One region of the Paenibacillus sp. FSL H8-0332 genome, then DNA from elsewhere that is predicted to be linked to it. Evidence: riboswitches for the same ligand, from Rfam matches in the RefSeq annotation. Region 1 holds a riboswitch; each other region holds the start of a gene.

Region 1 (7,908 bases):
TTATTGACGATAATATGCACGGTACCGCCATTCTGATAACCCTGCAATTTGCCGATATTAAGCGTCTCAGCGACAATGCCCTCTCCAGGGAAGGCGGCATCGCCGTGCATCAGCACAGCCATGGCCTTGCTTGTATTCAGCTTAGGCATTCCCGGAGCGTTGCGCTCTTCCTGTGCAGCACGTGTGAAGCCCTCAACTACAGGATTGACGAATTCTAGATGACTCGGGTTATTCGCAAGCGTGATCCGGGTGCGCACGGTCTCGCCTTCGCGGACGGCACGGTCAGCCCCGAGATGATACTTCACATCACCGCTCCAGCCGTAGGTCACGCCCATGGAGCCTTCTGAAGGGAACAGCTCTTTGTTCGGCGAGTGATGGAATTCCGAGAAAATAATATCATAAGGCTTGCCCAGAATATGAGCCAGCACATTAAGTCTTCCACGGTGGGCCATGCCCATCAGAATATGCTCTGCGCCATCATGCGCGGCGGCGCGGACAATCTCATCCAGCATCGGCACAAGGGCGTCATTGCCCTCCAGGCTGAAGCGCTTCTGGCCGACGAAGGTCTTGTGCAGGAAGGTCTCGAAATGCTCCACCTGGATCAGCCGCTTCAACAGCTCTTTACGCTCTGTATTATTCAGCGGGGCAGGGGAGGTCATGGATTCCGCCTGGCTGTTGAGCCAGCGCAGCTCGCGTTCATCATGTACATGCCCGAATTCATAGGCGATGGTCTGGGTATAGGCCTGGCGCATTCTGTGGACGGCATCCATCGCGGTATGCACATCCGCAGGGGCATTATCCCAGATCAGCGAAGCGGGCAGTGCATTAAGATCCTCGCGGGTAAGCTCGTAGGTCTCCAGCTCCAGCCATTTGGCCATCGGGTTCGTGCTGCGCTCCAGCGGGTCAATGTCTGCGGCCATATGGCCATATATACGAATATTGGCGATCAGCTTCGAGGCCTTGACGGCCTTTTTGAGCCACTGCGCATCTGCGGATACGGCAGGCCTTGGAGCCCTCTCGGCATCGGGTGCCAGTGGAGGGGGGCCGGATACGGTGAAGAGATCGCGGTAATGTTGTTCAACAGAAGAGGGGTCCTTGACAAATTGCTCATATCTTTCTTGGATGTAGCCCAGGTTGGGGCCGTAGTATTTGCTCCATACTGTGTCGTTATAGGGCTCTTTGACTGCCATGAATAGGTCCTCCTAACGGATAAACTCCACGCGAGGCATCCAGTGTGCCACTTGGCGGAGCTGCAAATGTTTGCGGTTTCATTCTCATCCTATTGTGCTACTTTCCGGCGGGGTAATCAATTCATACTTTCGGTCAATCCGTTCGCAATTTGGCATGATTCATTACAGTATTCATACGGAACTATCATAAATAGAAATAATTCATTTATATATGGACGCACTTAAGAATTGAAACGAAGCTGGACCGTCGCTGCGGTGAACATTTGGACCTCCGGCCGCTGTTGTATTTGAATTTCCTAATTTGAACCGCTCTTCGCGGTAGAAATCCAAATACAAAGGCGGACGCTGCCGCTCCTCCAGTTCCAAATTTCCCCTCCGCTTCTTTTGCTTTTTGTTATTTCTTTAGTGCTTTCAAAATATAAACTCACATAACTCTCCGTTATATATACAAATGGGTAATTGTCTCTATACGATGGTGCGTGCAGCGGTAAGCCGGGGCGGTTAGAGTTCCCTTTAGTATATTTAAACTATTACATAGGGTTTGAACTTGGAACTGGAAATATTTATACAAGCTGCTGGCAATTTCAGCTAAGTTTCCTCACATTTTAACATAAAAAAATTCCAGAAAACGACACACTAATCGCGTATGATCTTGTATAATGTTATTGCGGAGAACGGTTTCATCGATTCTTGCCAGATCCTTTCATGATGGAAAGGGTCCAGTAAAAGGTAAACCTGCCGAAAGACAGGGGCACAAAGTCTCGGATCTAAAGTAGAAATACTACAAAGTAGCAATACTACTATGATGGCCGGACTGCCTGGGGACGCGAAAATTCTAGGAGGAGATTTCTTGGATATGTCCAACCAGGGGAATAACGAGTTGCAGGCAGTAGATCTGGATTTGGAATGGGTAGACTTGCTGATGTCTGCCAAGCAGGCGGGGATCGCGGCAGAGGATATCCGCCGGTTTCTAAGCGAAAAGGCACTCCAGGCGATGTAAGGGCGGTCATCATTGTTCGGATACATACAGAAAAGGCACAGCGGCCGGTACGCTGTGCCTTTTCTGTATGCCTTTGAAAGGATGCCTTCGCCGAAGGTGGCCTCCCTGCCAAGTGAAGTCTTCCCGGCGGCATACAATACTACGTCTAGTTGTCCTTTTGATCCATACGCCATTTCTGGTAATCGAGGAACTCCTTGAATTCCCGTTTGCTTATACCGGAGGCCATGGCCTCCTGAACCAGCCGGAACCATTCCCCGTCCAGAGCCTGTTCTTCCGTCTCTGCCAGCCCGCCATACAGCAGTGCATGAATGGATACCTGAAGCGCGTCAGCGATTTTTTCGATGAATTGAATGGAGGGGTTGGATTGAATGTTCCGTTCCACATTACTGAGGTATGATTTCGCCACATCAGCCTTATCCGCAAGCTCGGATAACGAATAGCCCTTCTCCAGCCGGAGTTTGTGGATGCGGCTTCCCATAGTATCTGACACGATTACAACGCCCTCCGTACTTTTTTGGTAAAAGATAAGAATTTATATGCTTCGCGCTATACATTCTCCTTATCTTTCTCGCTGAAACGGCACCGCCCTTTAAAGGGACAGTAAAGCCGTTTCCATTTGTAAGTATAACAAAAATCCGCAAATCGGACAAAATTCATTGAACCCGGCAGCCGGGAGAAAAGGAAAAGGCACACCCGGCCCGGTTGGGGAAGGATGTGCCGTCTTCATGGATTGCTGACCTACTTGGCTTCTCCCAGTCCTTGAAGTGCATCGAAGGTCCAGTTCAGAGCTAAGCCGTCACCCTGAAAAATGTTCTGATCGAGCGTGTTGTCTACGAATTCGAAAGCGATCTTGAAGGTCTTGGACCCGGCGGCGGCAATCCCTCCTGGCAGTACGCCTGCTGCTACGAGATCGTAGCTGGGGGTATTCTTCAGATCCTTCAGGGAGATCTCGGACAGCACATGACCGCTTAGTGAACCGCCGGTGTACGTACTATCTAGGAGCTTGACCTTGAAGTGGTCTCCGAGATCCTGGCCCGCGTTATCACCCATGGCATCGGTCACGGTGTAAGTGGTGGCAAGCTTGAGGAGCTTGATATCCAGTGTGCCGTCATTGGACAAGGTGAAGGTGCGGACGGTGTAGTCTCCCGGCTTCAGATTCGTCAGCGCTACCGGAGTATTGAAGGAAGAGCCGAGCTTCAGCGTACCTGCGGCGAAGGTTGCCGTGCTGGTGGCTGTGGAGCTGAAGTAAGCGAAGGTGCCCCCGCCGATTAAAGACAAACCCAGTGCTGCCGATGCTACGCCAAGACCCAATGTTTTTTTGATACCCATGATTTATTTCCTCCTCGAATGGTTTGATTTGTTGTGGAATTATTTGAGACTGCCTTTTTCCTGGTTGGCTTCGAAATTCAGCGTCAGTGCAAGCGTATCGCCCTGATAATAGTTCTGCGGCTGGAGGGTCTCCTTGAAGGCAAACTGGATGGTCAGGTTATCCGAGGTACCGGCTTTAATGCCGGACTTCTCTCCGCCTAAGATCGCTCCGACAATTCCCCGGGCCACCAGATCGGGACTCTCCTGCTCCAGATCGGCCAGCGAGATGACCAGGAGCGGCGATTCTTTCTTATCCTTGTTCACGAGGAAGGTCACAATAATATCATCCTTGAAATTGTGGGAGCCGTTGTCTCCCTGAGCGTCTGTAATGGCGGATGAGGTGCGCAGTACCACTTTGGGAATATTGAGTGTCCCGTCATTTTTGAGTTTGAAGTCCCGTAAGACGGTATCACCCGGCTTGAGGTTGCTGAGATTAACAATGACGGAGGGATCAGATTGAAGTGATAAGGTTCCGTTGTTAAAAGAAGCTGAGGAAGTAGAAGTGCTGCTGAAGTAAGCGAAGGTGCCTCCGCCGACCAGGGTCAAGCCTAATGCTGCCGATACAACGCCGAGACCTAATGTTTTTTTGACGTTCATTTGTTCATCCCTCTCTTATGAGTCTGCTTTGTGCATAGCCGGTGCTTCCGGCAAGCTGTATTGTGGCTCCGCGTTTCGTAAACGGGAGAGGACAATCGATCATTGTATGAGGTCAGTCAAAGTATCCGGCCCGCCGCCGCCGGTTGCGGAAGACGAGACGTTCTTCTTTTCCAGTGCCGCAACGGCCTTCCATGAAGAATACAGCGCGTAGAGGAGCAGAAGCAGTCCGGGAATAATCATCAGCACTACGCTTCCGGCTTTGGAGACTGCGAAGCTCATGGCATAGCCCACATAGGGGACGGTCACGCCGGTATACTCACCTACCACATTCGTGGAGCTGACGGCGGCGGTGTCGGCTGAATCATTATTGTCGCCCTTGGTGGTGTAGCTGGCTTCCCCCAGAGCACTGTTCAGCTCGGCAGCGACCACGCGGTGGGTGATCAGAATGTTATCGGGATTCAAAAAAGTGATCACATCGCCCTTCTGGAACCGGCTCATGTCCCCGCCCGGCTTAATGGCCACAATGGAACCGGTCTGAATGCCGGGCTCCATGGAGCCGGATAATACCGTCTTGATCTGGTAGCCGAAGAAGGAGGGCTCGCCGCCGGAGGCTTTGGAGATGACAACGGCTGTGATTAGCACCAGGAACACTATAAGAATCAGAGTGGAAATTATCGTATTGACTATTTTTCGGATGCGCATCTTATTCGCCACCTTTGCTGGGTTCAGATTGTGGAGCCGGTGTAGCTGTAGGAGCAGGCTGCCCGCCGTCCATCACAGTGCCCGGAATTGGAATTTCGCTGCCGGGTTCATGATCTGGAGTCGCTTCCGGTAAAAGAATCTCAGGCGCCGGAGTGGCAGTGGGAGCAATAACCTCTGCTGCTGAAGCTGTGGGGACTGGATTGTCCTGTACAGGAGCTGTGGGAGCGGGCTGCTCTCCCGGCTGGCTTTTGTCAGGAAGACTGGTTGCGGCCGGCTGGTTCTGGGCTTGTTCATGCTCCAGCTTCAGCTTCAGCGCTTCGTCAGCAGCCTTCTGCTTCTCTAAGGCGAGCCGTTCGGCTTCCTCCGCTCTGGATTTATCGGCCTTTTCAAGCGCCAGGCGTTCCTCTTCCTCTTGCTGTGCCTTCGCTTTGTCCTCAAGGGCCGTCTTGGCTTCAGCGATCTCTGCCAGCCGTTCCTGCAAGGTGTGGATGGTGGAGGACAGGGTATCCTTGGACGCCGTTAATTCGCTATTCATCTGCTCATACGTGTTCAGCAGCGCGGGGGATACCTGCGAATCTGCCTGATAGGCGCTGGTTACGAACGAGAGGATAGGCTCCTCAGCAGGGAAGCTGTAGTCATCCTGCCGGAGCAAGACGCGGTCCGGATTGCCGGTGGGCAATGATCCGCCGATATCATGGATCGTGCCAAGGTAATGCATAATTCCGCTTAACGTCTCTGCCAGCGATTCCGATAGAATCCCGCTTTGATGAAGACTCTCCTGAAGCTGGTCGAAGAACTGTGCGTCACGGATTTCCAGACAGTTAGGGTCGAGATTCACCATATATCCTCCGAGCTTGTGCAGAATGGCCGCTGCATGGCCAATTTCCTGCAAGATTTGTTGCCAGACCGTCCCATTGAAGCTCAGTTGCTTCTCCAATAGGTCGATCTCGCTGCCAGCTTGAGTGAGCTCAGCCGAGAGTTCGCCAGCCGCCTGATCCAGCTCCGTAAGCGATAGCTCTCCGGTAGCGACAGAAGTGTTGTACACTCCACTGATGCTATGGCTGCCAAGGGAGGATTTCAGCTCCATGAGGGTGCTTAGGTGCCCGCTGAATTCCGATAGCAGCTGTTCAATCTGACCCGGGAATACCGAGCACAGTCCGATGGAGCTGATCTGTTCCTGGGAGGTTTTGAACTCTCCATAGGTACTGCCGATCTGGCCCGAGGTGTACATCAGAAGCACGGATACTGCCATACCTGATTGCAGAATCCGCAGGCCGAGCTTCCTGGCTTTTCGTTTGCGCCGCTTGGCAGATCTGGGGTACATAGCTAAGCCCCCTCTCAACTTGCTAATGAGTTATTCGTTATATTCGTTCTTTATAAAGAACGTTTTCGTAAGCAAATCATACACTGCGCCGCTTGGAAAAGAAAAATGTTAATTTCAGCGAAATGTTCGCAATAAAGTACGAATTGAGTGGGATATCTCTCTGTAACTGCGGTTATCGCTGTTTTTCACAAATGTTCTTTATAGAGAACAGTCGGCGGGCGTGGCTGGGAGGAGCGGAGAAAGGTGAGGGGGAGACTAGGGGGAGGTAAAGTGCATAGAGTTATTCGCTGATAGTGGGCGAGTGGTGGAAATGAGGGGCAATAGTGCCCCTGAATGGGGCGAAAGTCGGCGGCGAGCGGGAGGGGTGTGGGCCGAATGTATGCGAAAAACTGAACACAATTCGGATGCTGCACCAGTTGGCTAAACGATGGGTTGGTGTATTCCTTGGCAAAGAAAGGGCTACTTTATGTTTTTGGAAGAGACTTTATATGACATTCTCTTAGGATTGGTGTTTCGTATACCGCTTAAACAGCGGAGAGGACGGAACGATTGTGGAAAAGCGGCAGCGGTCGCCTTGGTCTCCGGATTTTCACCGCTAAGGGGAATGAAAAAAATCTGGAGACCACAGCGATTGGAACAACGGTCCGTTCGCGCAGCGTCCACCCAAGTGCTCACGTTGATCCTACTCCGCATAAAGAGCTGTCCCAAGCAGCCATTTCATGGCTTTTGGGACAGCACCTCTCCGCTATTTTATGAAAATGTACGGTTTCGATGAATCTGCACCTGTTCAATCATTCGATTTCCAGTAAAATCCAATCTTAAGGAAGCTTCTCCCCGCGCGAGGTGACGTACAGCTCATACCATTCCTTGCGGGACAGCTCTAGCTGGTCTGCGCCTGCACAGGCGGCGATCCGCTGCGGATTCACGGTGCCGATGACGGGTTGGATGGCTGCGGGATGCGTCATTAGCCAAGCCAGCACGATGGCTTCGGGTGTCGTAGCCTTCTCGTCAGCAAGTCTCCGTACCATGGCCGCTGTATTCACAACATTCTCCGGCTGGCCTTCAAGCGGCCGTCCGCTGAAGAGTCCCTGGGCCAGCGGGCCCCAGGCCTGAAGCTGGATATTCCCGGCACGGCAATACTCCATGGTGCCCTCCGGGAACGTAATGTCCTTCCACGGGTCGCGGTTCACGCTGAGTACGGCGTCAACCCAGCTGATCCGGGACAGGCTCATATGCAGCTGATTGACAATGAACGGCTCGTCGCAATAAGTCTGTAACAGCTGGATCTGGGCAGCACTCATGTTGGAGACACCGAAGTGGCGCACCTTGCCGGAGGCCTTGAGCTGATGCAGCGCTTCCGCTACCTCTTCGGGGTCCATTAGCGGATCGGGTCGGTGCAGCAGCAGAATATCTATATACTCTGTGCCCAGCCGTGCGAGAGTTCCATCGACGCTGGACAGAATGTGCTCCCTGGAGAGGTCGAAGCTATTGGAGATATCGCCTGGCTCCATCAGCTTGATGCCGCATTTCGACTGGAGCAGGATGTCCCCGCGCAGCCCCGGCCGTTCCTTGAAGATCTGCCCGAATACCTTCTCCGCCTTGCCGCGGGTATAGATATCCGCATGATCAAAAAAATTAATGCCTATAGACAGCGCCGCATCCAGCGCCTCATGCCCCTGCTTCACATTCGCAGCCGTGACTGGTTCACGGTCCCAGCCGCCGCCCAG
Region 2 (7,908 bases), 860 kb from region 1:
CCGAACACAATCACTTCACAGCAGGACAACTCACTGCCCGCCGAAGTGGAGGCTACCGCGCTGAATTGAGTCCAGTCCGTGCAGATCTCTTCTTCCTGCAAGGCTGCACGATCCACCTCACCCAGCGCTACCCCGGCACCCAGTGCAGAGGCCCCTCTGGAATATCCCATCGATTTATAAGTATCCTCTGTGATGAGCGATACCTCACGGCTATGCGCGTCATAGATCTGCTCAGCGGTAAGCAGCGGACACTTGATTTGTACAAAATGCACATCTCCTGGCGAGGTAATGCCCGCATCCTTAACCGCACGGGCTACAGCATCCGCCACGGCGTCTACCTGAGGGAGCCGTCCCAGCTCCTCCGGCCGGAAGCTCCGGGTTCTTGCCACACCAATGGCGAGCGACTTCAGGCCATCAGCAACCACACCCGGCTCCCCCCGTCCGCTGCGGCTGATGACCGTGAAGTGCGGGCTGAGCACCCCTTCCGTACCGCCGGACATCACATAAGAGATGTCGGCAGCTCCTCCTTTTGCCGCTTCAGCAAAGAATCCTTTCAGCGCCATAACCGCATAACCCCGCGTAAAATCATTCACACAGCCGTTGCCCTCCGTCTTCCCCAGCACCGCGACCACTTCCTCCGGCCGGAACAGGCCTGCTTCCACCGCTGCGCTTAATCCCGACATATCATGCGGCGCGCCTGCTGGGATGCGGATTACCGAGCAGTTCATCATAGATCATCGCTCCTTGTCCAGAAAATAACCCGTTTCTCCAGCAGCCCGATACCCCAGAACAACAGCAGGCCGCACAGCGCCGAAGCAATAATGGCCGAGAACATCACCGGCGTATCCATATGATAGGAAGAGACAAGCACTACATAACCGAGTCCCTTATTGGCACCGACGAATTCGCCGACGATGGCTCCGACAATGGCAAGCGAGGTGGAGATTTTGAGGGCAGAGAAGATATAAGGCAGACTTGTCGGCAGCCGCAGCTTCCAGAAGATTTCGCTCTTCGTCCCTTTATAGGTCGAGAACAGCTCCCAGGCTTCGTATTCAATGGCCTTAAGACCTTTAACACTGTTCACCAGAATCGGGAAAAAGCAGATCAGCATCGAAGCGATCACCTTCGAGGTATATCCGGTCCCCAGCCAAACGACCAGCAGCGGGGCCAGCGCCACCAGCGGCGTAGTCTTAAGGGCGATGGCCAGCGGGAACATCCCCTTCTCAATGGGCTTGGAATGCACGAAAATCACTGCGGTAGCCAGGCCGAGGATATTGGCAAGAATGAACCCGGTCAGAGCTTCGCCCAGCGTAACCAGCGTATGCGACCAGAGCGAGCCATTAATAGCCGAGACTACCTGCGTAGGCGCAGGCAGCAGATACATAGGAACCGACAGGAGACGTACAGCCAGCTCCCATAGAAGCAGGAAGCCGAGCGCAAACGTGACCGGGTACAGGGTGTCTTTGATTTTGACCGTCATAGATGCTTCACCCGCTTTCTCAGTTCCTTGACAATCCGGTGGAATTCCGGCAATTCTTCCATACCTGCCTCACGCGGGGAGGGCAGCGTTACCGGAATGATATCCGTCACACCGGCGGGCCGGGGAGACATCATCACGACCCGGTCTGACAGCAGCGCGGATTCATGGATCGAATGGGTGACCATCACAATGCTGCTTAGACTGGTCTCCGGGCTCTCCCACAGCCGCAGCAGCTCGAAATTCAGCTTCTCACGCGTCAGCTCATCCAGCGCACCGAACGGTTCATCCATCAGCAGCACTGTCGGATCGGCCGCCAGAGCCCGGGCAATCGCTGCCCGCTGCTGCATCCCGCCGCTGAGCTGATGCGGGAAGTGGTTCAGATAATCCTGGAGACCGACCAGGCGCAGGGCACTTTCCGCTTTTTCACGTGCCTCAGCCTTGCTGAATTTCTTCTTCTCGCCCAGTTCAAGCGGCAGCATTACATTCTGCAGCGCACTGAGCCACGGCATCAGGACCGGCTTCTGAAAGACCATGCCCAGGGACAGATCCGGGGAAGCATACGCCACCTCTCCACCGGCTTCCGGGCTTAACAGCCGCAGCATCAGCCGGAGTGTTGTGGATTTCCCGCAGCCGCTCGGTCCGAGAATCGAAATGAACTCATTGCGGTATACATCAAGGCTGACCTGATCCAGCACAGGCACGTTGCCGAAGGAAAGAGAGCAATTGCGCAGGGAGAGCATGGTTTCCCGGGTACCGGGATGCTGCGCGGCGGCAGAATTCAGCTGTTCTTTGATCGCTGTTGTCATTATCGGGTCCCTCCTTATTTCAAAAACTCGTTGGTGAACAATCCGCCTAGGTCCTGTTCCTTTTTCACAAAGCCCAGCTCGACCAGATTCTTCTGCAGCGTCTCCCAGGACGCCTCGTCCATCGATCCCAGCGGGAGCTTCTCCGGATCAAGCAGCGGAATGCTGGCCTTCATCATATTGACCTCATGCTTCAGATCCAGCTTCTCGCCATATTTCAGACCGAATTCCGCCGCCTCCTCCGGATGCTTGACCGCATAATCCCAGCCCTGCATAGACGCCTGCACGAAGCTTGCGACCATCTCCGGGTCCTTCTTGATGACAGACTCCGTAGTGAACAAGGTATCGGCATAGAAATTGATGCCATAGTCGTTCGGGTCGATAATATTCACTTCCTTGCCCTGCTCCTCTACAGCCAGAACTTCATTAATAACATATCCGGGCCAGGCCTTAACCTGACCGGTTAACAGCGGACTCAGATCATATTTGACCGGCATTTCTTCGATTTGCGAAGGGTCGATGCCCGCGCTTTTCTCCATGGCACGGAAGGTCAGCTCTTCGTTGCCGCCCAGCTTAATGCCCACCTTTTGCCCGACAAGATCCTCCATCGTCTTAATCCCGGACTCTTTGAGCGTGAACATGACGAACGGGGTTTTGCGGTAGATCGCGGACAACGCTTTGACCGGGACGCCTTTCTCTCTGGCGATAACGACCTGGTCAGCACCGGTAACTCCGAACTCCTCACTGCCGGAAGCTACCATCTGCACAGCCGGGAAATCCGAGCCCCCCGGACGGATCTCAACATCCAGCCCCGCTTCTTTATAGAAGCCTTTTTCCACTGCGGTATAAAAGCCGGCAAACTGCGCCTGGTGAATCCACTTCAGCCGGAGCACCACCTTTTTCAGCTCGCCCGAGCCTTCCGCTCCCTGGCCTTCGGCCTTCCCGGCTTCCGTATGGTTACCGCAGGCAGTCAGGAGCAGCATTAGCGAGGTTAACAGCATCAGCGCTTTCGTTCTGGACTTGTTCCACATGGTTATTCCCCCGTTTATGAATGATTTAGTATTGCTCCAGCGCACGCAGCACCGCTTGTGAATCACTTACACTGCCGAACACCCCGCCCTGCATTTGAACCATACTCAGCGCCGCCAGGTGATTCGCTTCATCCGTTGCTCCCGTGCAATCCGCAAGGATCAGACACTCGTACCCGCGGTCATTGGCCTCCCGCATCGTGGTGTGTACACAGACATCGGTAGTAATACCGGTCAGAATCAGATGGGTAATTCCTTTATTCTTCAGGATCAGGTCCAGGTCCGTTGCATAAAAGCTGCCTTTGCCCGGCTTGTCTATAATGTACTCTCCGTGGGCAGGCGCCAGCTCCTCAATGATCTGCCAGCCGCGCTCCCCCCGCACGAGGATTCGTCCCGCCGGTCCTTCGGAGCCGATCTCGGCCCCGATCTGGCGGCTGCGCCACCTTTTGTTCGCCGGCAGATCCGACAGATCCGGCTTATGCCCCTCGCGGGTATGGATCACGGTGAACCCTTCGATGTCCCGGATACGTGCCAGCAGCCGCTGAATGGGCTGAATCGCTCTTGCCGTTAATGAGAGGTCATAACCCATTCTCTCGACGTAACCGCCCTTGCCGCAAAAATCCGTCTGCATGTCGATAATCATCAGCGCTGTCTTCGCCGGGTCAACTGCCCCGTCATAAGGCCAGATGTAAGGTGTTGCTGCAATCTGCATGATTTATGCTCCTCTCCTGATGTCGCTATCTCCATTAATGTTATTTTAGTTAACATTAATTCGCGTTTCCTTGGTATGAGTTAGATTATATTACAATGAATTTGGGATGTCTTCGGTTTTATTACGAAATAATATACTGAATGTTTGTGTTTATTTACATATCTAACATATACATTACACAAAAACACAAAGCTTGGTCGTCGCTGCCGTGAACATTTGGCCGTCCGCTGCTTTTTTCTTTTTCCACCTGCCGGGCGCAGAGGACAGTTCCCCCTTTTCTTGTTCTCATGGCTTCCATAAGATGTAAGCGCTGGGAAACCAGTTTTTTTGTCGAAATAGAGCTGCATATTTCGAGTTTTTTGATAAATAGGCATAATATAGTTGAAAAATAGCTCTTTAAGTACTAGAATTAAGCTTGTTTGCAGAAGTTAATGCCACGCAAGAACTATTTATGACTCTTTTTGTCGATTACAGTCGACTACAAATAACCACCTCTACAGGATGTATATCATTGATCTATTTCTAAAGGCAAACTTCCCGAAAGGGCAGGACGCAAAGCCATGGGCCTAAGAACGCCAAATCCCGCGTTTAAGGTCGCCAGGCTGCCAATAGAGACCACTTAAGCCGGCTGTTCACGGGAAGTCCTCCCGGGCTTGATGATGTTCTTTTTCTGTACGAATTGCCATTGATCATACGAAAAAGTGAGGTTACAACCATGCCGCAGCATTATATCGAACCAAGCCGATATGAATTCGTAGAGTCCCTGATGCTCGAACGTAAAGGGCTCCTGGATTCATTCTCTGTGGAGGGCCGAGCTTCTGACGGGACACATGGAGATAAGAATGGAATTATCCTCGTGCAGGACAACCAGATATTCATTACGCCTCCGCTGCCCGGAGGCGCTCCCGCCCGGATTTCTGCGATCCACCCTGTTGTCCTGAAGATCAACTGGAAGACCGTTACAGAACCAACCGAGGTGACGAAGGCGGATTATATCACCTGGGAGATCTGCGAGAAGCCGCAATACGAAATTACCGTATCGCCTGACAAGCTCAAGGTCCACTTCACTCTATACCGTGCAGAGAAGTACGCCTGGAATCTGGTCAACTGTCCCGCTGCTTTCGAGGCGGTCGTCCGTGCCCAGCCCAACCCGGCGATGCTGCTGTCCACGCTCACTATAGAACAGATTATCGCCTCACTGGACAACCGTTTTATTCTGCGCAACCTGAACATTCCCGCCCTGTACGCGGAGCTGGAGAACCCTACATATCTTCCCGTATGCATCGCTGAAGGAAGAGCCCCGCTGCCCGGCAAGGAAGCACGGCTGGAATTCCTGCTGCCTGAGCATACACTAGAGGGGAACCGGATGTTTCAGGGACAGGGAGCCCCGGATCAGAAGCCTGCGGAACCCTTGGAGTATCTCCGTTTCCCGGGAGCCCCCTTTACCTTCGCAGGCGAAGTCTTCGCCCGCAAACTGCCGCCGGAAGAGGGCATTCCCGGCTTCGACACAGACGGCAGAGTCCTGCCCCCTCCCCCGCCGCAGGATATCTACTTCGCTGCCGGTAACCATGCCAAGCTCCTCCCCTGTGGTAATATCGTGGCCCGGCATACCGGCAGACCCCGCATCTGCGGAGGAAACGGCAGCGTCCGGATATGTGATTTCCCTCCGGTCCGTCTGCTGACCAGGGAGACGGCGGATACTGCGGGCGATGTTATGTTTGCAGGCGACGTCATTGTACCGGGAGATCTGGAAGGACCTGTACGTATCGAAGCCCTGGGTAATGTGTACGTCTATGGAGATATACGCCAATCCACAATTATAGCTACCGGCAGTATTTATGTTAGCGGCCAGGTCACCGGCAGCGGCCTGTACGCCGGACACGCGGGGGTACAGCAGCATCGTCTGCACAGCCTCGCAAGCCTGCTGCGGACTGAGGCGGACGGACTGCGTGAGGCAGCGCGCCAGCTGGCCAAGAACGTGGAATCCCGCCAGCAATCCGTGAAATACGGCCTGGTGGTCATGCTGCTGCTGGAGGGTAAATACAGCCACCTCGAAAGCCTGATCCGCGATCTCCAGGCTGCGCTGAGCCGTATGAACGGGGCGTTCGGCTCCGGCACGGACCAGCTCTGGCAGATGCTTGAGGTATTCGCCCATCCGGGACAATTCACCGGGTACATCACAGACAGTGTCCTAAGCCGCTTCTCCAGGCTGCTCCTCAAGCTGGGCGAGGAGATTGAGCTGCTCCAGGAGGAGCATGCGGTGATTAATCTTGCCCGGTCGCAGGAGAGCCGCCTGGAGTCTGGCGGCAAGCTGCTTGTGCGTGATTCCTGCTAAGACTACTACTATATAAGGAGAAGTGAGAGCGTGCGATATAACCGTCTGGGCAATAGCGGCCTGCAGGTATCTGCTCTGGGTCTTGGAACCAATTCATTCGGCAAACGCGCAGATCAGGAGACCTCGGTCCGCATTCTGCACACCGCTATGGATCAGGGCATCAATTTCATCGATACCGCCAATATCTATGCCGGCTCTGAATCGGAGCGGATCATCGGCCTTGCGCTTGAAGGCAGACGCCAGAGCGCAGTGCTGGCGACCAAAGCCGGATTGCCGAAGCATGAGGGACCCGGCGGCAGCGGCTCTTCGCGCCATCATCTGATGCAGGAGCTGGAGGGCAGCCTGCGCCGCCTGAAGACAGACTATGTGGATCTGTATCAGATCCACACCTTCGACCCCTACACACCGCTGGAGGAAACACTGCGCACGCTGGATGATCTGATCTCCGCAGGCAAGGTGCGGTATATCGGAGCCTCCAATTATGCCGCCTGGGAGCTGATGAAAGCGCTCGGGATCAGTGAAGCCCGTAACTGGGCGAAATACATCTCCATCCAGTGCAGCTATTCGCTGGCTGACCGCACGCCCGAAGCCGAGCTGCTTCCGCTCTGCCTGGATCAGGGCCTGGGCATCATCCCGTACTTCCCTCTGGCGGGCGGCATCCTTACCGGCAAATATGCCGGAAGCAGCCGCGCCCCTGCCGGCTCCAGAGCAGAGACTGATCCGAACTTCCGCCGCTTCCTTACCCCGGAGCGCATCTCGCTCGGGGAGCAGGTTCAGGCCATTGCGGAGGGGCAGGGCACCTCACCTGCGGCTCTATCCCTGGCCTGGCTGATGAACCGGCCCGCCGTCTCCACGGTGATTGTCGGCGCGACTACAGTAGAGCAGGTAGAGCATAATCTGCAGAGTCTCTCTGCTTCGCCGGATGCGGGGATACTTGAGCAGCTCGACCAGGCCAGCGCCGCCTTCCGCACCGGCGAGCCGTTTGCGGTCTACCGGCTGCCGTAAGCGCTGACGTTCATATCCATATACAAACAAAGCGAGCCCCCGTATACGGAGACTCGCTTTTGTGTATTTTGGCTAATGATGAATTTGTATTATACCGCAGCGATGAACCGTTCCATGTCTTCCTGTACGGTAGTAATACCGCCGATGCCGAAGGTATCTACCAGAACCTTGGCTACATTAGGCGACAGGAAGGCCGGAAGTGTAGGGCCCAGGTGAATGTTCTTCACGCCCAGATGCAGCAGCGCCAGCAGTACAATCACCGCTTTTTGCTCATACCAGGCAATGTTATAGGAGATCGGAAGATCGTTGATATCCGCAAGACCGAAGACTTCCTTCAGCTTAAGCGCTATAACCACAAGAGAATAGGAGTCATTGCACTGGCCGGCATCAAGCACGCGGGGAATTCCGCCGATATCGCCAAGCGCCAGCTTGTTATATTTGTATTTGGCACAGCCTGCGGTCAGGATCACCGTGTCACTCGGCAGCTCTGCCGCGAAGTCGGTGTAATAATTCCGGCTCTTCATCCGTCCGTCGCAGCCGGCCAT
Region 3 (7,908 bases), 290 kb from region 1:
CATGCAGGCGAGTTGCAGCCTGCAATCCGAACTGAGACCGGCTTTGCTGGGATTGGCTCCACCTCGCGGCTTCGCTTCCCGTTGTACCGGCCATTGTAGTACGTGTGTAGCCCAGGTCATAAGGGGCATGATGATTTGACGTCATCCCCACCTTCCTCCGGTTTGTCACCGGCAGTCACTCTAGAGTGCCCAGCTCAACCTGCTGGCAACTAAAGTCAAGGGTTGCGCTCGTTGCGGGACTTAACCCAACATCTCACGACACGAGCTGACGACAACCATGCACCACCTGTCTCAACTTTCCCCGAAGGGCACCTGATGCATCTCTGCTTCGTTAGTTGGATGTCAAGACCTGGTAAGGTTCTTCGCGTTGCTTCGAATTAAACCACATACTCCACTGCTTGTGCGGGTCCCCGTCAATTCCTTTGAGTTTCAGTCTTGCGACCGTACTCCCCAGGCGGAGTGCTTACTGTGTTAACTTCGGCACCAAGGGTATCGAAACCCCTAACACCTAGCACTCATCGTTTACGGCGTGGACTACCAGGGTATCTAATCCTGTTTGCTCCCCACGCTTTCGCGCCTCAGCGTCAGTTACAGCCCAGAAAGTCGCCTTCGCCACTGGTGTTCCTCCACATATCTACGCATTTCACCGCTACACGTGGAATTCCACTTTCCTCTTCTGTACTCAAGTCACCCAGTTTCCAGTGCGACCTCAGGTTGAGCCCAAGGTTTAAACACCAGACTTAAATGACCGCCTGCGCGCGCTTTACGCCCAATAATTCCGGACAACGCTTGCCCCCTACGTATTACCGCGGCTGCTGGCACGTAGTTAGCCGGGGCTTTCTTCTCAGGTACCGTCACTCCGATAGCAGTTACTCTACCGGACGTTCTTCCCTGGCAACAGAGCTTTACGATCCGAAAACCTTCATCACTCACGCGGCATTGCTCCGTCAGGCTTGCGCCCATTGCGGAAGATTCCCTACTGCTGCCTCCCGTAGGAGTCTGGGCCGTGTCTCAGTCCCAGTGTGGCCGTTCACCCTCTCAGGTCGGCTACGCATCGTCGCCTTGGTGAGCCGTTACCCCACCAACTAGCTAATGCGCCGCAGGCCCATCCCCAAGTAGCAGATTGCTCCGCCTTTCATTCTCTCTTCAGGAGAGGAAAGAAATTATCCGGTATTAGCTACCGTTTCCGGTAGTTATCCCAGTCTTGAGGGCAGGTTGCCTACGTGTTACTCACCCGTCCGCCGCTAAGTTAATCAGGAGCAAGCTCCATCATAACTCCGCTCGACTTGCATGTATTAGGCATGCCGCCAGCGTTCGTCCTGAGCCAGGATCAAACTCTCCAAATTGGTATTTAGAAAGAGCGATTGCTCATTTTGAAACATCTGACGAGAATTTTCATTCTCATTTTTGGATCTCGCCGAAGCGATTTCCGATACTCACTCGTTGTTCAGTTTTCAAAGATCAAGCTCGTTGTCAGCGCCGATCACTTCGTCACCAGCAACTCTTATAATATATCACGTTCGTTTGAACAATGCAAGCTTTATTTTGAAATCACTTTTTTAAGTAATCTCTCATTTCCTTTGCCGTTCCAACAACGCTTATTTATAATAACCTATCCCTCTATTAAAAAGCAACCTTTCTATAAATAAAAATAACCCGCTTAATGTTTAAGCGGGTTATTCTCAGGAAATGCTATAGTTCACAGCTATTCTTAGTAGAATTTCGCTGCAGTATATTTGCTTGCTGCTTTGATCAGTTCTGTTGACGCGGTGTTCTTACCCAGACCTGCATCCACTGTAGTATCAATCGTTACCCATTTGCCGTTCATGAACACTTCGTTCCAGGCATGGTATGAAGTTACATAGCTTGTATTCCCCATAACCAATTTGGTAGGAATGCCTTCACTGCGGAGCATAGTAGCGAACAAGGATGCGTAATCGTAGCAGATACCTTTGTTGGTAGCCAGTGTGTTATCGTTGTTCGGAATATAATCTGTGCTTACGCTGTTAGCCAGAGAGTAGTCATATTTCACGTTAGCTACGATGTAATTGTAGATGGCCTTAACTTTGTCTGCATCTGTGGTCAGACCCTTTGTAAGCTGGGCTGCCTTTTGAACGGATTTATCGGAAGAACTCCATTTCACATTCTGTACAGAGCTCAAATATACGGCATTCACATTACTCATTGAGAGAGATACAGTCTCGGAAGATAGTACTTTGTATTTGTTGCCGGTAGTATTCTCAAGAACGGAGACCTTATAAGAGCCATTTCCTTGTTGCAGCGGGAACGTCTCGGTTGGTTTGGAAGTGTATAAGTTGTAAGTATAGCTGTTATTGTCTTTGGTAATCATGAGCTTCATCTTCTTGTCCTTAGGAACATCGTACGAAACCCCGATAACCCCTTGATCAAGTTGTCCAACATTTAACCAGCTTGAATCTGCATTAGCTGCTTGAGCAGTGCCTGTCTGCACGGAAGTGACAATCACAAAAAGTGTAATCAACATTAAATATAACTTTTTCATGGATAAAACCCCTTTCGGTAGCTGGCTGCCATCCTTACGGGAAGGCCCTTTAGCTTTGCGTCCCTACCTTTCGATAGGTTTGCCGTTATCGTATAAGCTTTATCTGTCCAATCTACTACCATATAATTACAGATTCAGAATTAAAACAAACAAAAAAAGCCTCTTCATTCGGTAGCTGGCTGCCATCCATGACGGGAAGGCCCTGTAGCTTTGCGTCCCTACCTTTCGATAGGTTTGCCGTTTATCGTGTATTAGCTTTCATAGTTATATCTTACCATATCTCTATCTATTAGCAAGACCCAAATCGCTAGATTCCACAAAAATAGTCTAAAATTTTATGTTTTTTCGACTTTTATTGCCTTGTCTTGGACAAGTCAGGTTAACTTCGCATGAATGATGAGTCTGTGGGTCGGGTTGACAAGCGGATCGCAGGTAATGAGGGTCAGAATCTTATCATCATCCTTTCCCTTCAGTACCGAAATATCGGTAGGCTCTACAATAGATACATCATATACAACATACTTGTATTCCTGGCCGCTTGTAATAACAGTAATGGTATCCCCTTTACCGATCTCATCCAGTCTGTTGAACAGCCGTCCTGCCGTTCTTGACCGGTGTGCCGCAATCGCTGCGTTGCCTACCTCACCAATCGGAGCTGTCTCCTTCATATGCGCCGCGGCATGCTTCATATTAGTTTTGGTGGCGCCCTCCAGTACAGGCAGCTTCAGATCGATTTTGTCGATTTCAATAATGGCGGTGATCTTGCCTCCAACTTCAATCTCGGGCGCTGTAGTGGGCACCGGCTCTTCCGCACCGGACTCTTCCGCCAGCAGTTGGGTGACTTCCGCATAGGGCTTGCTCAGATCCTGGCTGGCAGGAGCCGTAGCCGAAGGAACGATTTCACTATAGGCCTGTTCAGCCTCTTCCAGCAGCTTCTGCTGCTGACGGTCCTCGTACCATTCGCTTCCTTTGGGGTAGAGCATAATCAGGACCCCGGCAAGTATAATCAAATAGGATAACTTCCGCATGACAATCGCCTCCGCAATATAGAATAAGTGCTAACCCCCCAGGACACGAGGAAGATGTACTGTACCTCTAGAATACCCACTTCCGGCTTCCAAAGAAATTAATGATCACTGTAATGAAGGTAACCAGCACCTTGGCCATCAGCACCTGGATTCCCAGGCGATCAGTCAGCAGATGAATCAGCAGCACCGAAATGCCCAGCACCAGCAGATTCAGCACAATAAATCTCACTAGCTGCATCCGGTCAAATCCGCCATTCCCGCCTCTGTCCCGGCCCTTGAAGGTCACCTTTTTATTCCAGAAAAAGCTGTTTGCCGTCCCGGCGCTGTAGGAAATTATCTGTGCAGGGGTGTTAAGCATCCCCAGGGAATGCAGCAGGGTAAATACCGCGAAATCAATGAACGTGTTAAGCAGGCCCACTGCATTGAATTTCAGAAACTGGATCATGCCTGCACGCCAAGCCTTATCTTGCATAATCGCTTTCCTTCCGCGTGTCTTCGGTCTCCGCATCCGGGTAGCCTTTGGTCTCGCTAACGATATAGAGCGGTCTGTCCTTCGATTCATCATAGATCCGTCCAATGTACTCCCCGATTACACCGAGCAGCATCAGCACAATGCCGTTAAACAGCAGGTTAACCCCGACAATGGACGCCCAGCCCGGCACGGTCCAGGAGGTGAAGACCTTTTGGAATAAGACCAGGAACAGGTAGAGGAAGCTGGAGAAGGACAGGAAGAAGCCGACATAGGAGGCGATTTTGAGCGGCTTGTGCGAAAAGGAGGTGATTCCGTCGAGCGCGAAGCGGATCATTTTTTTGAGCGGATATTTCGTCTCCCCGGCGAAGCGTTCCTCCCGCACATATTCCACCATGGTCTGCCGGAAGCCAACCCAGCTCACCAGCCCCCGCACATAACGGTTCTTCTCCTTCAGGCCGCGCAGCACATCGCAGACCTTACGGTCGATGAGCCGGAAGTCCCCGGTATCCGTAGGAATCTCTACACTGGTCATGCTGCTTAGCAGACGGTAAAAGATTTTGGCTGTCACCTTCTTGAAGAAGGTCTCCCCGTGGCGCTTCAGCCGCTTGGCATAGACTACCTCATAGCCTTCCTTCCACTTGGCGATCATCTCCAGGATGACCTCAGGCGGGTCCTGGAGATCCGCATCAATCACCACAACAGCCTGACCTTCAGCATAATCCATACCCGCCGTAATCGCCACTTGGTGGCCGAAGTTACGCGAGAAGTCAATCAGCTTGACATGCTCATCCGTATTACTGATTCCGCGCATAATCTCAGCCGTACGGTCCCGGCTGCCGTCATTGACGAACACAAGCTCATAGGAATCCCCGCAACCATCCATTACTTTTTTGAGCCGCTCGTAGGTTATCTGAATGACTTCCTCCTCATTGTACATGGGGACAATTACACTATATCTGGCCTTCACAAGGGTTCCTCCTAAATTTGTTGTAAGCCACAGCTTCCTTGATGCGCTTCATCAATATCAGCTTTGAACATATATCCGGCTTCTGAGGCTCCCCTCCTAGAATACCCAGGAAGGGAACCAGCGAAGGACATGAATGATATAACTGCTGTTCACCTGCATGCCGGATAATACCGGATAGAACATTACAAACAGGATGGCGGCGGCCGCAACATAGGCGTACCGCAAATATCTGGCACCCTGGAACCTGCCGTCAAGCAGCTTCAGGATGTATACAATGGATAGAATCATAAACGGCACCATTGCAAAGTAATGGTACAGGAACGTCTCACGCGGCACAAGCATCCATGGAACATATTGTGAGAAGAAGCCGATCCAGATCATGTACAGGTTCTTGTCCCGGCGCTTCACGGTGAACCATACGGCGGCCAGCATCGCGAAGATTCCTGTCCACCAGATCAGCGGATTCCCCATCGTTACTATGCTGCTCGCCTTGCCTGCCGGCAAGCCTTCGCCGCCGCTGAAGAACCATACGGGACGCTTCATGAACGGCCACTCCCACCAGGAGGAGGCGAATGGATGTGTAGCTACAAGCTGGCTGTGATAGTTGTACATATTCTTCTGGGCATCAATCAGCCCCTTAACGGTGAAGCCCTCTGCCGACGCAGACAGTGAGGGAATGAAGGACAGACTATATACGATCCCCGGAATAACAATGAAGAATCCTATACAGCTGGCCAGGGTGATCACGGTATTCTTCCAGAAGGACTGATCTGCCGTCCTGCAGGCGGCTTTGAGGTCCTGTCCGGTTAGCTTGCCTTCAGCCAGCAGGCGTCCGGCGGCCTTGTATTCCCTATAGCGTTCAAACAGCACCAGTGCCAGCATAATGGCAAGGCCTGCCCCGCCGTAGACGACAATCCATTTCGAGGCAACCCCGATTCCGAAGAATAGTCCTGACCAGAACAGCGGAACCAGTGTGGTCCGTAGCGGCACCCGGTAGAAATTCATCGTGAAATACCGCTGCATGAAATAGAACATCAGCATAATGAAGAATACACCGTACACATCGATGGTCGATATCCGCGTCTGGGTGAAATGCATGAAGTCCAGAGCGAACAATCCTGCTGCCAGTGCAGCATAGGTAGTCTTACGGAACAACCGCAGGGCCATGATATAAATCAGCGGCAGCATCGCAATCCCGAACAAGGTGCCGATGATCCGCCACCCGAACGGATTGACGCCGAAGAGCTCCATGCCTACCCCGATCAGCAGCTTGCCAAGCGGCGGATGCGTGTTCTCATAAGGAACAATATTATGGTAATGCTCATAAGCCGTACGGGCATGATAGATCTCATCAAAATACGTACTGTTCATGAAATTAGAGTTCTCCGGTATGACGGACTGCTCGTCGAACAGATTGGCCGGCGTTCCTCTTTTAGCTGTTGCCCCCGAATCAGGTGTCACGCTTGCTATGGTCAGAGGAACCTTAGGAGCCCCCTGCTCATAGAAAGCCATCTCATTGAGGGTGAAGCCTGGAGACGTAACCGAGAGCTTGACATATCTTGCGGATACGTTAAGCGGCTGGCTTTTCCAGATGAAGACATTGCCGACATCCTCGCTTACCTCAAGCGGGCTGCTCCAATTATCAGGGGTCTGGCTGAATCCCAGCTGAAACTTCCCTGTTCCAACACCGCCGAACACATTGACCCGCTCCAGTTGATGGGCCTGCCCCAGATCCACATAGAAGCTCTCGCCGCTGGCCGCTGGCTCCCACAGAGTCTCAGGCGCCTTGTTATCTCCCAGATGATAGAGGGCAAGCGCCCCGTATAGCACGGTGATACCGAGCATCCACATCCAGTCTTTGCGCTTCAGCTTCAGCGGAGAACGCCGCTCAGCAGGGGCAAGCGGCTTGATGCCTTCTACAAGCAGCATATCTGCTGCATAGGCCTCCTTGGGAGTAACCGGCTCAGGCAAAAGCTTCGCAGTTCTGCGGATATATACATCGTATCCAATATAGAGCAAATATATCGCAAGAATGATAGTGGTAATAGCTGTAACCAGAACAATTCCGTCAGCAGGCGGATTTCCGCCGGTATTCAGGAACGCAAGTGTATAACCAACATTGATGTACTGGGTCAGGGAGAACCCGAGAAACAGGGTCAGGAACCGCCGGTCCCGGCTCTCCATGAAGGCGAATAAGGACAGGATCAGTACCGGATATAAGTAACGCTCATGCATTTTGGTACCGAATACGAAGACAATCGTGATCAGCACCATTGCGATGAAGTAGGACTTGGAGAGATCCTTGCGGTCCTTGGTATTGAAGGAATAAGACGCAGCAAGTGCAACTGCCACCAGGATGAAAATAAAGCCCCATATACGATACGGTATGCCGAGCCAGGTCACATCCAGCGCCGACCACATCGGATCGGTCAAGGCATACAGATTGAATGCATTCACTGTGGAATACGGATAGGAAGACAGTGTGCTTTTGTAGAGGTTAATCAAGCCTGCAAAACCGCCGTTGTTCCAGAAGAACGGAGCCGCGAGGACAAGAAAGATCCCCAGTCCGTACAGGGCACCCAGCGCAAGCTGCTTCCAGGCCCGGTGATGGTAGAAGGCGAACAGCAGCACAGGTGTGAAAATCAGCGCCTGCGGCTTGATCAATGTAGCGACGGCAAAAAAGATCGCTGCACGTACAAAACGCTTATCGACAACCCCGATCATACTGAGCAGCAGAAAGATGAGGAAAAAGGAATCCGCCTGCCCCCAGGCTGCCGAATCCATCAGCACAGCCGGATTGAACAGGAACAGCATCATCAGCCCCATAGCCAGCCCGGAGCCGAGCCTGATTCGCGCGCTCTTATAGATAATCCAGCCAAGCACCAGATCCGAGAGAATCGCAGGCAGCTTGAAGAGAACC

What was found. A riboswitch is a leader RNA that binds a small molecule or an ion and turns the genes downstream of it on or off. The one in region 1 is predicted to bind cyclic di-GMP.
Region 2: linked by a shared signal. The riboswitch ahead of NST43_RS29445 (flagellar assembly protein A) and the one ahead of NST43_RS00360 (anti-repressor SinI family protein) in region 1 are both predicted to bind cyclic di-GMP.
Region 3: linked by a shared signal. The riboswitch ahead of NST43_RS01610 (transglutaminase-like domain-containing protein) and the one ahead of NST43_RS00360 (anti-repressor SinI family protein) in region 1 are both predicted to bind cyclic di-GMP.

What each region holds. Positions count from the first base shown of each region.
Region 1 covers NZ_CP150145.1:84,577-92,484, forward strand. Annotated here, with positions in the region: gene NST43_RS00355 (2-oxoglutarate dehydrogenase E1 component) at 1-1,190, opposite strand, end outside; cyclic di-GMP riboswitch class I at 1,909-2,012, shown strand; gene NST43_RS00360 (anti-repressor SinI family protein) at 2,047-2,190, shown strand; gene NST43_RS00365 (helix-turn-helix transcriptional regulator) at 2,336-2,668, opposite strand; gene NST43_RS00370 (TasA family protein) at 2,929-3,519, opposite strand; gene NST43_RS00375 (TasA family protein) at 3,559-4,155, opposite strand; gene NST43_RS00380 (signal peptidase I) at 4,255-4,857, opposite strand; gene NST43_RS00385 (hypothetical protein) at 4,859-6,181, opposite strand; gene NST43_RS00390 (aldo/keto reductase) at 7,000-7,908, opposite strand, start outside.
Region 2 covers NZ_CP150145.1:6,763,177-6,771,084, forward strand. Annotated here, with positions in the region: gene NST43_RS29415 (ring-opening amidohydrolase) at 1-731, opposite strand, end outside; gene NST43_RS29420 (ABC transporter permease) at 728-1,480, opposite strand; gene NST43_RS29425 (ABC transporter ATP-binding protein) at 1,477-2,286, opposite strand; gene NST43_RS29430 (ABC transporter substrate-binding protein) at 2,301-3,314, opposite strand; gene NST43_RS29435 (isochorismatase family cysteine hydrolase) at 3,340-4,023, opposite strand; gene NST43_RS29440 (hypothetical protein) at 4,178-4,312, opposite strand; cyclic di-GMP riboswitch class I at 4,541-4,633, shown strand; gene NST43_RS29445 (flagellar assembly protein A) at 4,709-6,358, shown strand; gene NST43_RS29450 (aldo/keto reductase) at 6,389-7,363, shown strand; gene hcp (hydroxylamine reductase) at 7,453-7,908, opposite strand, start outside.
Region 3 covers NZ_CP150145.1:373,487-381,394, reverse strand. Annotated here, with positions in the region: rRNA gene NST43_RS01615 (16S ribosomal RNA) at 1-1,346, opposite strand, end outside; gene NST43_RS01610 (transglutaminase-like domain-containing protein) at 1,712-2,521, opposite strand; cyclic di-GMP riboswitch class I at 2,535-2,615, opposite strand; cyclic di-GMP riboswitch class I at 2,689-2,770, opposite strand; gene NST43_RS01605 (class D sortase) at 2,896-3,549, opposite strand; gene NST43_RS01600 (GtrA family protein) at 3,617-4,021, opposite strand; gene NST43_RS01595 (glycosyltransferase family 2 protein) at 4,011-4,988, opposite strand; gene NST43_RS01590 (glycosyltransferase family 39 protein) at 5,085-7,908, opposite strand, start outside.